DNA from 2 places in the Pseudoalteromonas sp. Z9A5 genome. Region 2 is predicted to be linked to the other one. Evidence: predicted binding sites of a transcription regulator. Region 2 holds the regulator's gene; the other holds the start of a gene.

Region 1 (7,771 bases), on a different contig from region 2:
TTGGCATTGGTAATTTTTAAGTTAAATACATCTAATATAACGTTACCGTTGTCGGTAACTACACCTTGGCGATAGACTGGGTCGCCGCCAAGCTTTAATAATTCTCGTGCTACGTAACTGCGCGCCATTGGAATAACTTCTACCGGAAGCGGGAAGTCGCCTAATGTTTTTACTAATTTGGTGTCATCAACAATACACACAAATTGCTTCGCTACAGCAGCGACTATTTTTTCGCGAGTAAGGGCTGCACCGCCGCCTTTAATCATTTCGTTTTGAGCGTTTATTTCGTCAGCGCCGTCAACGTAAACATCTAAAGCATCTATGTTATTAAGTTCAAACACTTCAATACCTAACGCCTCTAAGCGCGCTGTTGAAGCTTCTGAACTCGATACTGCACCTACAATGGTATCTTTTACTGAGCCAAGAGCGTCAATAAAGTGATTAACTGTAGAGCCTGTACCTACACCTACAATAGTGTTTTCTTTTACAAACTCGAGTGCTGCCCAAGCAGCTGCTTTTTTTAATTCGTCTTGTGTCATTGCTATGTGCTCATGTATGTCAGAGATATGCGGCTAGTAACCAAATTTAATTGTTACCAACTGTATATTTTATCTGGAGTGATAATTGTTTTAAGTGGTACATCCCACGATTCAATTGGTAATGTTTCAACTTTTTGGCATTCATGTGCTAAGCCAATAAGTTGTGGTTTTTGCCAATCTTGTTCGTGCAAACGTGCCAATGTTCGGTCGTAAAACCCACCCCCCATTCCGAGGCGATTACCTTGTTTATCAAATGCAACTAACGGCATAAGAAGGTAATCAAGCGCTGGTAATGGGCATATCTCAGAGCAATTCAGCTTAGGCTCCAAGATACCATAGCGATTTGCCTTCATGGGTGAGTTTTTTTCATAACGTTGAAAGAGTAAATTAGCCCCGTTAAAGGGGTGTATTATAGGGAGGTAAACTTCATGGTTTAAGTTCCATAACTCATTAATTAACAATGATGTATCTAGTTCACCATCGTTAACTAAATAAATTGCTATATGCTCTTTTTTATCTGTTTTTTTGCTTTTTAACTGTTGAATAAAATTCATTTTAAGCGATTGAGCGGCAAATAATTGCTGTTTTTTTGATAAATTATTACGCATTTCACGGACTGACTTTCTGATCTGTGCGCGTTTATTGCTCATGTTAGTGCTTCGCTAGGTAATTAAAAAGAAAATAAGTTAGGAAAAGCTAAATATGCCGCCAATACTATTAGCAGTGTTACTACCGTGGCTATAAGTGAATATAAAAGAACATTACTGCGCTTTTTAGGTGCACTAATAAGCTCTTCATCAAGCATCAGGTCGTCATCTTGCCATTCATCGTTGTTTTCTATTTGCGCTTTTGACTCTGCTTCAGGAAGCCGTTGTTCTAATTCTTCTAGCTTTTCTTCAAGGCGAATTAAGCTGCTGGTAATATAATCGAGTGCATCAAAAATGCGTTCATCGCGTTGATTATTTGCTTGCTCGGTATTTGTGCTTGATGCACTAGAGATAGCTTGAAGCTTACTTTTTATGCCAAGACCAACAAGTAATTTTGCTTGTTTTAATGCTTTGTCTTTATTGCTTGGTGCAAATAAGGGTTTACCTTTAAAAAAAAGCGTTACTTTTTCCTCTGAGGTTTTTAGCCGTTGCGCTAAAGTTGTGCATGCTGTTTTTGCATCAACGTCATCTGCAAGCCCTGCAAATATAACGCGAAAATTGTCGGTCATTTAACTATCTCTCAAGCTTTATAATGAAATGAGTATATACCTAAAGTACAAAAGAATTCGAGGTCGATTTTATAGTTATTTTATTTACGAACAATACTACAAATAAACTCCAGATGTAAAAACGGCCCTAAAAAGGGCCGTTTTATATTATTACATTATTGGCTTAAAGGCCAGCAGCTGCGCGAAGTGCGTCTGCTTTATCTGTACGTTCCCAAGGGAACTCGTCGCGACCAAAGTGACCGTAAGCCGCTGTAGGAAGGTAGATAGGGCGCTCTAAATCAAGCATTTGAATTAAGCCGTAAGGGCGTAAGTCAAAATGTTCACGAATAAGCTCAATTAAACGGCTTTCTTCTAGCTTGCTTGTACCAAACGTTTCAACGCTGATAGAAGTAGGCTCTGCAACACCAATTGCGTAAGAAACTTGTAGCTCACACTTGTCAGCAAGACCAGCAGCAACAATGTTTTTAGCAACGTAACGTGCAGCGTATGCCGCAGAACGGTCAACTTTTGATGGATCTTTACCAGAGAAAGCACCACCACCGTGACGAGCCATACCACCGTATGTATCTACAATGATTTTACGACCAGTTAAGCCACAGTCACCCATTGGTCCGCCAATAACAAAGCGACCTGTTGGGTTAATGAAAAACTTAGTTGCACTTGTAATAAGTTCTGCAGGAAGTACCGGCTTGATGATTGTTTCCATCACAGCTTCTACTAAATCTTTTTGCGAAATGTCTTCGCTGTGCTGAGTAGAAAGTACAACAGCATCAATACCTACTGGCTTGCCGTTTTCGTATGCAAAAGTAACTTGAGATTTTGCATCTGGACGTAACCAGTTAAGCTCGCCGCTTTTACGTACTTGCGCTTGGCGCTGTACTAAACGGTGTGAGTAAGTAATTGGGGCAGGCATTAGTACTTCTGTTTCGTTACATGCGTAACCAAACATTAAGCCTTGGTCGCCAGCGCCTTGTTCTTCTGGGCTAGTACGGTCAACACCTTGGTTAATGTCTGGAGACTGTTTACCAATAGTGTTTAAAATTGCACATGAATCGGCATCAAAGCCCATGTCTGAATTTGTGTAGCCAATGTCACGAATTGTTTTACGTGTAATTTCTTCGATATCAACCCATGCGCTAGTAGTGATTTCACCACCAACCATAACCATACCGGTTTTCACGTAAGTTTCACACGCTACGCGAGCCTGAGAGTCTTGCTCTAGGATTGCATCAAGTACCGCATCAGAGATTTGATCGGCGATTTTATCCGGATGACCTTCAGAAACTGATTCAGAAGTAAATAAATGTTTTGCCATTGTATTTCTGCTCACAAATATTGCGCTTCACAAATGTCGGTATTAGCGCTAAAAAATTAAGGGGCGTATTTTATCGAAAACAAAACTAATTGCATAGTGTTTTTACGCCTAGACGTCTAAATAAAATTACTAATGTCGTTCTGGTCTCAAAAAAAATTCATAATGCTCCCTTTTCTGGGGTTTTTAATTGCACACCGCCCCCACATTAAGTAAGAATGGATGTATAGCAGTATCCAAGATATTTGGTTACATAAACGATTACATAAATACCCGCGCAAATACACATATAAGGTAGGAGAATTCATGCCATCTCGCAAAGAACTTGCAAATGCTATTCGCGTCTTGTCAATGGACGCAGTACAAAAGGCCAAATCTGGTCACCCTGGAGCCCCTATGGGCATGGCTGATATCGCAGAAGTATTATGGCGCGATTATCTAAAGCATAACCCAACAAATCCAGAGTGGGCTGACCGAGATCGATTTATATTATCGAACGGCCACGGTTCAATGCTTATATATTCTCTATTGCACCTAAGTGGTTATGATTTACCACTAGACGAAATTAAAAACTTCCGTCAAATGCACTCTAAAACACCAGGTCATCCAGAATATGGTTACGCTCCAGGAATCGAAACTACTACGGGTCCATTAGGTCAAGGGATCACAAATGCCGTAGGTATGGCAATTGCCGAAAAAGCACTTGCTGCACAGTTTAACCGTGAAGGTCACGATATTGTTGATCACTTTACCTATGCATTTATGGGCGATGGCTGCCTTATGGAAGGTATTTCTCATGAAGCAGGTTCACTTGCAGGCACATTAGGTCTGGGTAAACTTGTTGCATTTTGGGATGACAACGGTATCTCTATCGATGGTGAAGTAGAAGGTTGGTTTACCGATGATACGCCAGCTCGCTTTAAAGCGTACGGTTGGCATGTAGTTAGTGGTGTTGATGGCCACGACAGCGACGCTGTAAGTGCTGCAATTGCAGAGGCTAAAAGCGTTACCGATAAGCCATCACTTATTTGTTGTAAAACAATTATTGGTTACGGTTCACCTAATAAGTCAGGTAGCCACGATTGTCATGGCGCACCACTAGGTGATGACGAAATTAAAGCATCTCGCGAATTTTTAGGTTGGACTGGCGATGCTTTCGAAATTCCTGATGATATTTACGCACAATGGGATAGCAAAGAAAAAGGTCAACAGCTTGAATCAAGCTGGGACGAAAAGTTTGCAGCATACGCAAAAGCATACCCAGAGCTTGCAGCTGAATACAAGCGTCGTATTAATAACGAGCTTCCTGGTGATTGGGCTGAAAAATCTCAAGCGTATATTGAGCAATTGCAAGCAAACCCTGCAAATCCTGCTTCTCGTAAAGCGTCACAAAATGCATTAAATGCATTTGGTCCGTTATTACCAGAATTTATGGGTGGCTCAGCCGATTTAGCTGGCTCAAACTTAACAATTTGGGATGGCTCTAAAGGTTTAACACGCGATGATGCAAGCGGTAACTACATTTACTACGGTGTACGTGAGTTTGGTATGTCGGCAATTATGAATGGTATTGCCCTTCATAAAGGCTTTATTCCTTACGGCGCTACGTTCTTAATGTTTGTTGAATATGCAAAAAATGCCGTTCGTATGGCTGCATTAATGAAGCAACCAAGCATTTTTGTATACACGCACGATTCAATTGGTTTAGGTGAAGATGGTCCAACTCACCAACCAGTAGAGCAAATTGCAAGCATGCGTTTAACGCCTAACTTATACAACTGGCGTCCATGTGACCAAGTTGAGTCGGCAATTGCATGGCAACAAGCTATTGAGCGTAAAGATGGTCCTACATCGTTAATCTTTACTCGCCAAGGTCTTGAGCAACAAGCGCGTGACGCACAGCAATTAAGTGACGTTAAAAAGGGTGGTTACATCCTTAGCTGTGACGGCAACCCAGAGATTATTTTCATTGCAACGGGTTCTGAAGTACAACTAGCACAAGATTCAGCTAAAGAGCTACGCAGCCAAGGTAAAAAGGTACGTGTTGTGTCTATGCCATGTACTGATGCTTTTGAAGATCAAAGCGCAGCATACAAAGAAAGCGTATTACCGGCATCTGTTTCACGCCGCGTAGCAGTAGAAGCAGGTATTGCTGACTACTGGTACAAGTACGTTGGTTTAAACGGCGCAGTAGTAGGTATGACCACCTTTGGTGAGTCAGCACCAGCTAATGAGTTGTTTGAACACTTTGGTTTTACAGTGGCAAACATTGTAAGCAAAGCAAACGAGCTTTTTTAATCGCTTTTGATTAAACAAAGTAAGTAATTGAAAAACTCGCACATGTTGCGGGTTTTTTTATGCCCTTACATGAAGCAACTTCACCTTGGTCAATGCTGCTTTCCTTGCAAGAAAGTAAGCTATCAGGCAAGGTAGTGCGATAAAATTTATAAATAAAAATCTTAAATTAATAGCAGGAGCTAAAAATGCCAAAGTTCGATAACGTAAGTGTAGTAAAAAAAGCCAATGTATATTTTGACGGAAAAGTGTCGAGTCGTACCGTTATTTTAGGTGATGGCGAAGCGAAAACATTAGGTTTTATGCAACCAGGTGAGTTTGTTTTTGATACAAACCAAAAAGAATGCATGGAGCTTTTAGCTGGTCAATGGGATATTTTATTACCAGGTGCGAGCGAGTGGAAAACATTTAACGCAGGTGAGTCGTTTAACGTAGATGCTAATGTAAGCTTTAAAGTGAAAGTATCTGATTTTGCTGACTACTGTTGTTCGTATACAGATTAACCAGAATAGCTAGACGTCTGAAAGCCCATGTAATATGGGCTTTGCATAAACTTTGCGCAACACATGATTTAAATTACCAAAAACCACAAATAAACTTCAAATATCTCTATTTTTTCCTTGTGTTAATCTAAATAGCCCCCAATACTAATTGTAGGTAACAAATAAAAGGATACCCTATGAAAATTAATCTTTCTGGTCACCATGTTGAAGTTACTGACTCTATTAAAGAGCACATCAACGAAAAATTTTCAAAAATCGAGAGCCATTTTCCATCGCTTATTGCACTCGATATTATTTTGTCTAAAGAACATCATAAAATCCAAGCTGAAATTAGCACTAATTACGAAGGCACGCGCATATCGGTAAAAGGGGAAAACGAAGTTATGTACCCAGCCATTGCAAGCGCAGCTAAAAAACTCGATGCGGCACTAAAACATCGAAAAGGGCAGATAAAAGCAAACCTACACGAAAAGCCTGTAAGTACAACACCTGAAATCGCACACGAGATCATCCAAGAGATGGATCTTAAATAAAATTTAGTCACAAAGTATTGTAAAAAAGAGCCATATGGCTCTTTTTTATTGCCTGTAATTTAGGTAAGTTATGCGTTCTTGCGGTTTATTAATTATAAAAATTGATAAAAAGAACACACAACACACATATTTTGAGAAATTAATGCACAAAACAAAAGCAGTATGGAAATCTCGACTAGGTGCGCTTGGGCCTGGGATCCTAATGGCAACGGCCGCTATTGGCGGATCTCACCTAGTTGCGTCTACACAGGCTGGAGCAATATTTGGCTGGCAACTATTTTGGTTAATCCTCGTTGTTAATGTTTTAAAATACCCGTTTTTTCGTTTTGGTATGGAATACACACTTGCCACTAAAAATAGCTTAGTAGAGGGCTATAAAAGCAAAGGACCGTTTTATTTTTATAGCTTTATTGGTTTAAATATTGTAGCTGCCGTAGTTAATACCGCCGGCGTATTACTACTTACCGCAAGCCTGCTGCATTACGCCTTACCTATTGTTATTGAAGTAACCTTGCTTTGTTGGATGCTGCTGGGTGTATGTTTAGTTATATTGCTACTTGGGCACTTTAAAGCGCTCGATAACGTTGCCAAAGGTATTATGGGGCTGCTTACGCTCGCTACTTTGATTGCCCTTGCCATTGCATTTAGTAACGGTCCAATGGCACCTGCTGATTATGTGGGTCCTTCACCGTATGAACTTGCAATGCTTAGCTTTATGGTCGCTTTAATGGGCTGGATGCCAGCGCCTATCGAAATATCTGCATTAAGTTCTTTATGGCTAAAAGAAAAGCAAGCGCAGCAAACAGTCACTAAAAGCCAAGGCCTGTTCGATTTTAACGTAGGTTACTGGCTTACAGCTGGCTTAGCCTTGGTATTTTTTAGCTTAGGTGTATTGGTACAGTATGGGCAAACTAGCAGCATAGAACTCGGCGGTGTCGCGTTTGCCAAGCAGCTTATTGATATGTACGCGTTAACAATAGGCGAGTGGGCAAGACCGCTGGTATCAGCAATCGCTTTTTTATGTATGTTTGGCACCACACTCACTGTGCTTGATGGCTACGCCCGCACGCTTAACGAGTCTCATAAACTACTTGGCTTTAAGCAATCAAAACACAGCCTAAATATTTGGTTAATACTACAAGCACTTGCCGGTATGGCGGTTATTTTATTTTTTAAATCAGCCCTTGGTCCAATGCTTACGTTTGCAATGACACTTTCATTTGTTACAACACCTGTTTTCGCATGGCTTAACTTTAGCCTTGTACGCTCAGAGCCCGCCATTAAGCACAGCGTGTTACTGCGCAGCTTAACGTGGCTAGGCTTAGTGTATTTAATAGGCTTTGCAGTAGCATTTGTAGTGTGGAAACTAGCAT
Region 2 (7,771 bases):
TACACCACTTGAGCTTGCGCGTGGTATGAGCGCTTTTGCAAATGGTGGGCATTTAATAGAACCTTACTTTATTTCTGAAATTCAAGATGCTTACGGCAATGTATTATTTAAAACTAATCCTGCTATTGCATGCGATGAAGACATGAATGAATCTGCAGTAAGTGCTAGCAACCTAACAACACAAAGCAGTGGAAGTAATGAAGTTACTCAACCAATCAAATGTGCACCTAGAGTAATCTCTAAACAAAATGCATTTTTAATTGCAGATGCAATGAACAGTGCAGTTTGGGGTGGTGGTAGTTGGGCGCATAACACTGGTTGGAGTGGTACAGGTTGGCGAGCTCAGGCTCTAGAACGCCGTGATCTTTCAGGTAAAACAGGAACAACCAATGACTCTGTTGATACTTGGTTCAGTGGCTTTAATAATAATGTACTTACCTCGGTTTGGGTTGGGTTCGATAATCCAGGTAACTCTCTAGGTCGAACAGCTTACAACAGCAATCTCAGTGGGAATCAAATATCAGGTGCTGAATCTGGTGCTAAAACAGCTCAACCGGCTTGGGTTGAATTCATGAAAGCTGCACTTGAAGGCACACCAGAGGCACCTATAGAACCGCCAGAAGGACTTGTATCTATCAGGATTGATTTAGCAACAGGTCTGCTAAGCCATAAAAACGACTATACTAGCCGTTTTGAATACTTTGAAAAAGGCACTGCACCGACTAAATACGTTATGTCGCAGCCTACTGATGTTTTTGAGGAAAATACAAAAACAGAAGAAGAGCTATTCTAAATAGTTTTTTTAAACAAAAACGGCAGCCAATTTAGGCTGCCGTTTTTATTTGTATAGGCTTTATATAAAGCTTACTTTAAGTTTTGAACAAGCCAATATAAGTCCGAATGAATACCCGCTGCAGTTACTTCTTTTCCTGCGCCTGGTCCTTGAATAACGAGTGCGTTATCGCGGTACCATTTACTATTAATCACAAAAATATTATCCCCTGGCGTTAAGTTAGCTAAAGCATGACCTTCAGCCACGTAAGCTATTCCCACTTTTGCAGTTACTTTTCCTTGCTCTATTTCTAGTAAGCCAGTGTAACGAAGCACTGAATGCTGTGATTGTGCTTTACTCGCGTGTACTTGTATAAAAGAATCTAACTCATCTTTTTGATCAATAAAATCCTTCCAGCTACCTTTAGCCAATTTGTCAGGCATAAGTGCAGATAGCTCTATATCATTAAGGTCTAACTTAAGACCTAGCTCTCGCGCTAAGATAAGTAACTTACGTTGCATGTCTCGACCTGACAGGTCTTCTCGCGGATCGGGTTCTGTAAATCCCATGTTTTGCGCTTCAATTACCAAATCAGAAAATGCTTTTGATCCATCATATTTACTGCATAGCCACGACAAAGTACCCGAAAAAACACCTTCGATTCGCGTTATTTTATCGCCACTATTTTGTAAATCTGCTAACGCAAAATTAATAGGTAAACCAGCACCTACACTTGTGTTGTAACGCCAATGCAAATTTTTATCTGTTATACGACTACGTAACAACTCATACCATGTAGTAGGTGCTGTACCGGCATATTTATTAGCACTAATTAAATGACAATCACGCTCAACAAAGTCTGTGTATAACAAACTAAATTGTTCACTAGCAGTTATATCTATAACAACTTTATGCTCATAATCGAGCTCACTAATCACATGTAATAAATCAGACTTATTATATTTGCATGCTTCATGCTGCCATTGCGTATCCCACTGCTGGGTATTAATACCACTGGCATTAAATAGCATTTGTGTTGAGCGAACTAAACTTACCAGTTTAATACTATAATCATTTGGCAAGCGTTTAATTTGCGAAGACAACTGATCAATAAAAACCTTACCTACATTGCCAAGCCCTGCCACTATTAATGCTATTTCTTGACCTTTATTTATCAGTTGGTCGTGCAATATACTCAGTACATCACTATCAATAAGTTGATCAGTCAGCAACAGTGCATAGCCGCACCCTTGATGAACAAACCTAGGCTTAATGCTTTGTTGATTTAATACATCGAGAGCTTGTAAGTTCAACGCATTAATATCTTGCTCTGATGCAATAACCGCACAACCATTTAAATTCGACTCACTAATATTAGCTCTGCCTGAAAAATAACTTACAATCTGATTTGTTGCAGCAGCAGGTACGATTAAATAAGTTTCCCCACTTTGATTGAAATGATGAAGGCTATGCTGAATAAGCTGGCTGATATCTGCAACCTCTCCTTCACTAAGCTCATCAATCGTTAATAAGTCCACATTATGTAACGTTGTTATAAAGCGCTTTTGTTTAACACTACCCTCTTTTACAATATCTGTTTGACCTGCTTGCACGTCAAAACTACTGCGAACAGCCAGTTTTATATCTGTATTTTTAAGTGGAGATAACGTTTTTGCGTGAAGTACAGGGTTACCCAATCTGGCTAATAAATTAGCCTGCCCTCGGCATATTTTAGCGTATTTAATCGCTTTACTAACTTTACGAGGATCGGCGCTAAACACGCCTTGAGTGTCAGTCCAAATGCATACTTGCTTTGCATTGCAGTAATTTGCTAATAAGGTCGCGCTATAATCGCTGCCATTACGGCCCAACGTTACAGTATCGCCATTAGTATTTTTAGCAATAAATCCTGTTACTACGTTAATTTTACTATGATCGATTAAGTCGCTGCATTGCTTAACATTTTGTGTATGTAATAGTTGCCCATTATTTAAAGAAAATAACTCTCTAGCATCTTGCGCGCAGGCATCAATATTTAGTTGCTGTAAATAAGTTGCTAATAAACGCGCCGACCATAATTCACCATGAGCGAGTAACACAGCTTCTTGCAATTGCTTATTTTTAGCTAATTCTGTAATTAAACTTAATTCTTCATTTAATGTTTTAAGTGCACTGCGTTTAAGATCCGCTTGTAACAATTGTTTAATCAAATCACTTTGGTGATTACTTAGCTGTAATAATATATCAGCCACAACTTGCATATCTTGTTGCTGATAACTTTGCCATAGCGTTACTAGAGTATCAGTTGTTTTACCTGATGCAGATACCACCACACAATCACCAGATTGAGTATGAGCTAAAATAATCTTTGCAACGCTTTGATAGCGCTCGGTCGAACTCAAACTCGAACCACCAAATTTATGTACGCAATTAACCATATTCTACCAATCCATTTTATGGGTGCTAATTACCAAAGTGCAGGATGAGCAGCACTTTGCTTAACGTTACCGTTAGACTACCCAGCACCTTTACCTAGTCGATTGGCATTAAGCTGTTGACCTGGTTTAACAAGGCTAAACACACGCTCCAGATCAGCGAGTAAATCTTGTATATCTTCAATACCAACCGAAATTCGAATCAACGTATCACCAACACCCGCCTCTAAACGTGCTTTTTCCTCCATTGCTGCATGAGTCATTGTCGCAGGGTGACAAATTAAGCTCTCTACCCCGCCAAGTGATTCAGCCAAACTAAAATCATGTAAGCTTGTTAAAAATGCTGCGGCATCGTTTATGTCGCCTTTAATATCAAAACTAACCATGCCACCAAAGCCAAGTTGTTGTGCTTTAGCGAGTGCATGTTGAGGATGCGACTCAAGGCCAGGATAATAAACTTGGCTAACAAATTCAGAGTTTTCAAGATATTTAGCGATTGCTAATGCATTTTCTTGGTGCTGCCTTAGGCGCACGTTCAAAGTACGTAAACCACGCAGTGTTAAATAACTATCAAATGGAGCACCTGTAATACCTATATTATTAGCCCACCAAGCAAGCTCATCACCAAGCTCTTGTGTTGCAGTAATAACAGCGCCGCCCACAACATCGGAATGTCCATTAATATATTTAGTGGTTGAATGCACCACAATATCTACACCAAACTTAATTGGGTTTTGCAGGGCTGGCGACAAGAACGTGTTATCGGCAGCCACTAATGCCCCGCATTGCTTTGCAATATCGGTTACTGCTTTTATGTCAGTTAAACGTAGCACTGGATTACTTGGTGTTTCGATCCAAATTAGTTTTGGTTTAATTGCTAATATTTTTTGAAGACTTTCTGGCTTTGTTAAATCTAAAACTTCAAGCTTTAGCAAGCCACGTTTTTGTAACGAAGTAAATAAACGGTAGCTTCCACCGTAGCAGTCGTGTGGGATCACTAATGTATCATCGTGATTAAGCAGCTGAGTTGCTAAATGCACAGCCGCCATACCTGTGGCTGTAATTATGCCGCGCACTCCACCTTCGAGCTCTGCAAGCGTCTCAGCTAAAATATCGCGATTAGGATTACCACTGCGACCGTAGTCATATGCACGCTTAGTATCGAAGTCGGCAAACGAATAAGTAGTCGATAAATAAATTGGTGCTACCACTGCTCCATGATGTTTATCGGCTTCTACACCGCTACGAACTGCAATGGTTGCTTTGTTTTTTTCGCTCATATTCGTCACCTAATTAATTTGGATGTTTAGACGTCTAAAAGAGTAATTTATTCAATTTAAGAAGTCAAAACATTTAAACCTCTAGATGGCTAAACAACAAGTATTTGACTATCTTTTTTAAATCGATAGAATTTCACGCATATTCACACGCTTTTTATGCCGTGTGAGCAATTAATAATCTGAGGCAACGATACATCTTATGGCTAAATGGAATGGTGAGTATATTCACCCATACGCAGAACACGGTAAAAAATCAGAACAAGTTAAGAAAATTACCGTTTCGATCCCACTAAATGTATTAAAGGTATTAACTGACGAACGTACTCGCCGTCAAATTAATAACCTGCGTCATGCAACAAACAGTGAGTTATTATGTGAAGCGTTTTTACATGCATTTACAGGTCAACCGTTACCTAATGACGACGACCTACGTAAAGATAACGCAGAAAAAGTACCAGAAGAAGTGAAAAAAATAATGCAAGAAATGGGGTTAGAAGTCCCTGTTTTAGATGACGAATAAATAGATAAAGTAAAACAAAAAAACCTCAGTAATTACTGAGGTTTTTTTATGACTAAATTTTACTGTGTAACGCTACTGTATAGGTTTACTGCATATAGTTTTCTGGCAACTCAATTTGCGCTACACCAGATTCAACAGCAGCAAGAGCAACCGCTCTTGCTATGCGTGGTAATAAACGTGGGTCCATTGGTTTTGGAATAATATACTGCGCACCAAATTCTAGCTTATCTACACCAGCGGCTTTTAGCACTTCAACAGGTACAGGCTCTTTTGCAATGCTGCGAATAGCTTCTACTGCTGCTATTTTCATTTCATCGTTAATAGCACTTGCGCGTACATCAAGCGCACCACGAAAAATAAACGGGAAACACAAAACATTATTAACCTGATTTGGATAATCAGAACGCCCTGTCGCCATAATTAAATCATTGCGTGCGCTGTGTGCAAGTGCAGGATCAATTTCAGGATCAGGGTTTGAGCACGCAAACACAACCGGCTTATCTGCCATAAGCTTTAAATCTTCAGCTCCTAATAAATTAGGACCTGATACACCAACGAATACATCTGCATCTGCAATTACATCTTGTAATGTGCGTTTATCAGTATTATTAGCAAATAATTTTTTATACTCATTTAGATCTTCACGGCGAGTATGGATAACTCCTTTGCGGTCCAGCATGTAAATGTGTTCACGCAGTGCGCCACACTTTATTAATAGCTCCATACATGCAACGGCCGCAGCACCAGCACCTAAGCATACAATAGTAGCATCTTCGATTGATTTTTCTTGTACTTCGAGTGCATTTAACATACCCGCAGCGGTAACGATTGCAGTGCCATGTTGATCATCATGAAAAACAGGAATACTACAGCGCTCAATGAGTGCTTTTTCAATTTCAAAACACTCTGGCGCCTTAATATCTTCAAGGTTAATACCACCGAATGTGTCGGCAATATTAGCAACCGTGTTAATAAAATCTTCTGTTGTTTTGTGCTTAACTTCAATATCGATTGAATCTAGACCCGCAAAACGTTTAAATAATAAAGCTTTACCTTCCATTACCGGCTTAGATGCAAGAGGACCTAAATTACCTAACCCTAAAATGGCAGTGCCATTGGTAATTACCGCAACCATATTGCCTTTACCGGTATATTTGTAAGCATTTGCAGGATCAGCGGCAATTTCACGCACAGGTTCGGCAACCCCTGGACTATATGCTAACGCTAAGTCTTGAACCGTTTCAGCTGGCTTAGTTAGTTCAATGCTGATTTTGCCTGGAACGGGATGAGAATGATAATGTAGTGCTTGTTCACGAAAGTCTGACATAACGCGATTGTATCCTGCAATTTAAGTTAAAGTGAGAGGTGTTGTCTGGGTTACGATACCCTTATTATTTTTAAATTCCAAGTAATATCAGATCTATCCTGTTATCTGCTAGATGCATTGATTTTAAGAGGTTTTTTTAAAAAACAGCTAAAACACAGCAACATTTCATGAGCAAAAATTCATCTAAAATATAGTTTTAAAAGCACTTTTAGCGTGTTGTGATTTTTGATGTAGCGCGCAGTTGAGACTTTAATATAAACCATATTAAATGACTTAAATCGTTACTTTTAAAACATTTATCTTCATGTTAGCTGCATTTAACAACGTAGTTAAAATTAGATAATTAAAAATATAGAGACAATTATGCAGTTTGTCTGCAGAGGTTTATGCATACTCATAATAAAAGCAGAAAATAGTGACACGAAGAAGAAAGGGGATAATTAAAATAAAAAAATAAATAAATGAGACAAATTATAGGTATAAAAAAAGCACCCTAAGGTGCTTTTCTCAACTAGACAGCAATAATTACTTCTTGCTACCAAGTGCACCGAAACGCTTGTTGAAACGATCAACACGTCCGCCAGTGTCTAAAACTTTTTGCTTACCAGTGTAAAACGGGTGACACGCAGAACATACGTCTAAGTGAATGTTTTTACATAAAGTAGAGCTTGTTTCGAATTCATTTCCGCATGAACATGTTGCTGAAATTACTTCGTACTTAGGGTGAATACCTTCTTTCATAGAAACCTCTAGTTAAGGCCGCATCGCTCTCCAAACCCGTAGTTTGGTACCATACGTCGTTAAAACAAATTGTTGGAGCCGGATTTTATCCAACAACAACCCCGCACACAAGTTTTAATTATATTTTTTGCTAAAAAAGTAATCAAATACTAAAGCGACTACAATTTGCTTGTAGGTTTTTAGCTATATTTTTAGTACATTACAGCATTAATTTTATAGGTAGAGTTGTTATGCGTTTTGTTGAAGTTGCAATAAAGGTTCCACTACCACGCACCTTTGATTATAAAATAGACGAGCAACTCACTAATATTGCCTCAGACTTAAAACCTGGTATGCGCGTTTTAGTGCCTTTTGGTAATCAACGTAAAGTTGCTGTAGTACTGGCACTCAAAAACACGACTGAAGTACCTGAAAACAAAATTAAAAGTATTTTTGAAGTTATTGACGATACCCCTATTTTATCATCGCAGCATATAGAACTACTTAGTTTTACTGCCCGTTATTACTGTTATCCGCTAGGTGAAACTATCCACATAGCATTACCAAGTGCATTACGCCAAGGTGAGTCGCCAGATAAAACCAGTATTAACATGGTCGCACTTACAGAAAAAGGCGCCAAAGTACCTTCGTTAAAAGCAAAAACGCAGCTCAACTTATTAAAGCAATTATCGCAATCGGGTAAATCGTCATTAACTG

What was found. Region 2 encodes MetJ, which represses methionine synthesis genes. Its sites were predicted from a motif close to TAGACGTCTAGACGTCTA; they were not measured.
Region 1: the regulator MetJ is predicted to act here: its motif matches at 3,172-3,189, upstream of metK (methionine adenosyltransferase).

Annotation. Positions count from the first base shown of each region.
Region 1 covers NZ_WTLC01000014.1:63,512-71,282, reverse strand. Annotated here, with positions in the region: gene rpiA (ribose-5-phosphate isomerase RpiA) at 1-539, opposite strand, end outside; gene GQR56_RS09245 (5-formyltetrahydrofolate cyclo-ligase) at 593-1,189, opposite strand; gene GQR56_RS09240 (hypothetical protein) at 1,210-1,755, opposite strand; gene metK (methionine adenosyltransferase) at 1,919-3,070, opposite strand; gene tkt (transketolase) at 3,374-5,365, shown strand; gene GQR56_RS09225 (pyrimidine/purine nucleoside phosphorylase) at 5,551-5,865, shown strand; gene raiA (ribosome-associated translation inhibitor RaiA) at 6,042-6,398, shown strand; gene GQR56_RS09215 (divalent metal cation transporter) at 6,601-7,771, shown strand, end outside.
Region 2 covers NZ_WTLC01000007.1:74,227-81,997, forward strand. Annotated here, with positions in the region: gene GQR56_RS05660 (PBP1A family penicillin-binding protein) at 1-793, shown strand, start outside; gene metL (bifunctional aspartate kinase/homoserine dehydrogenase II) at 865-3,210, opposite strand; gene metB (cystathionine gamma-synthase) at 3,288-4,487, opposite strand; gene metJ (met regulon transcriptional regulator MetJ) at 4,687-5,007, shown strand; gene GQR56_RS05680 (malic enzyme-like NAD(P)-binding protein) at 5,093-6,334, opposite strand; gene rpmE (50S ribosomal protein L31) at 6,860-7,075, opposite strand; gene priA (primosomal protein N') at 7,306-7,771, shown strand, end outside.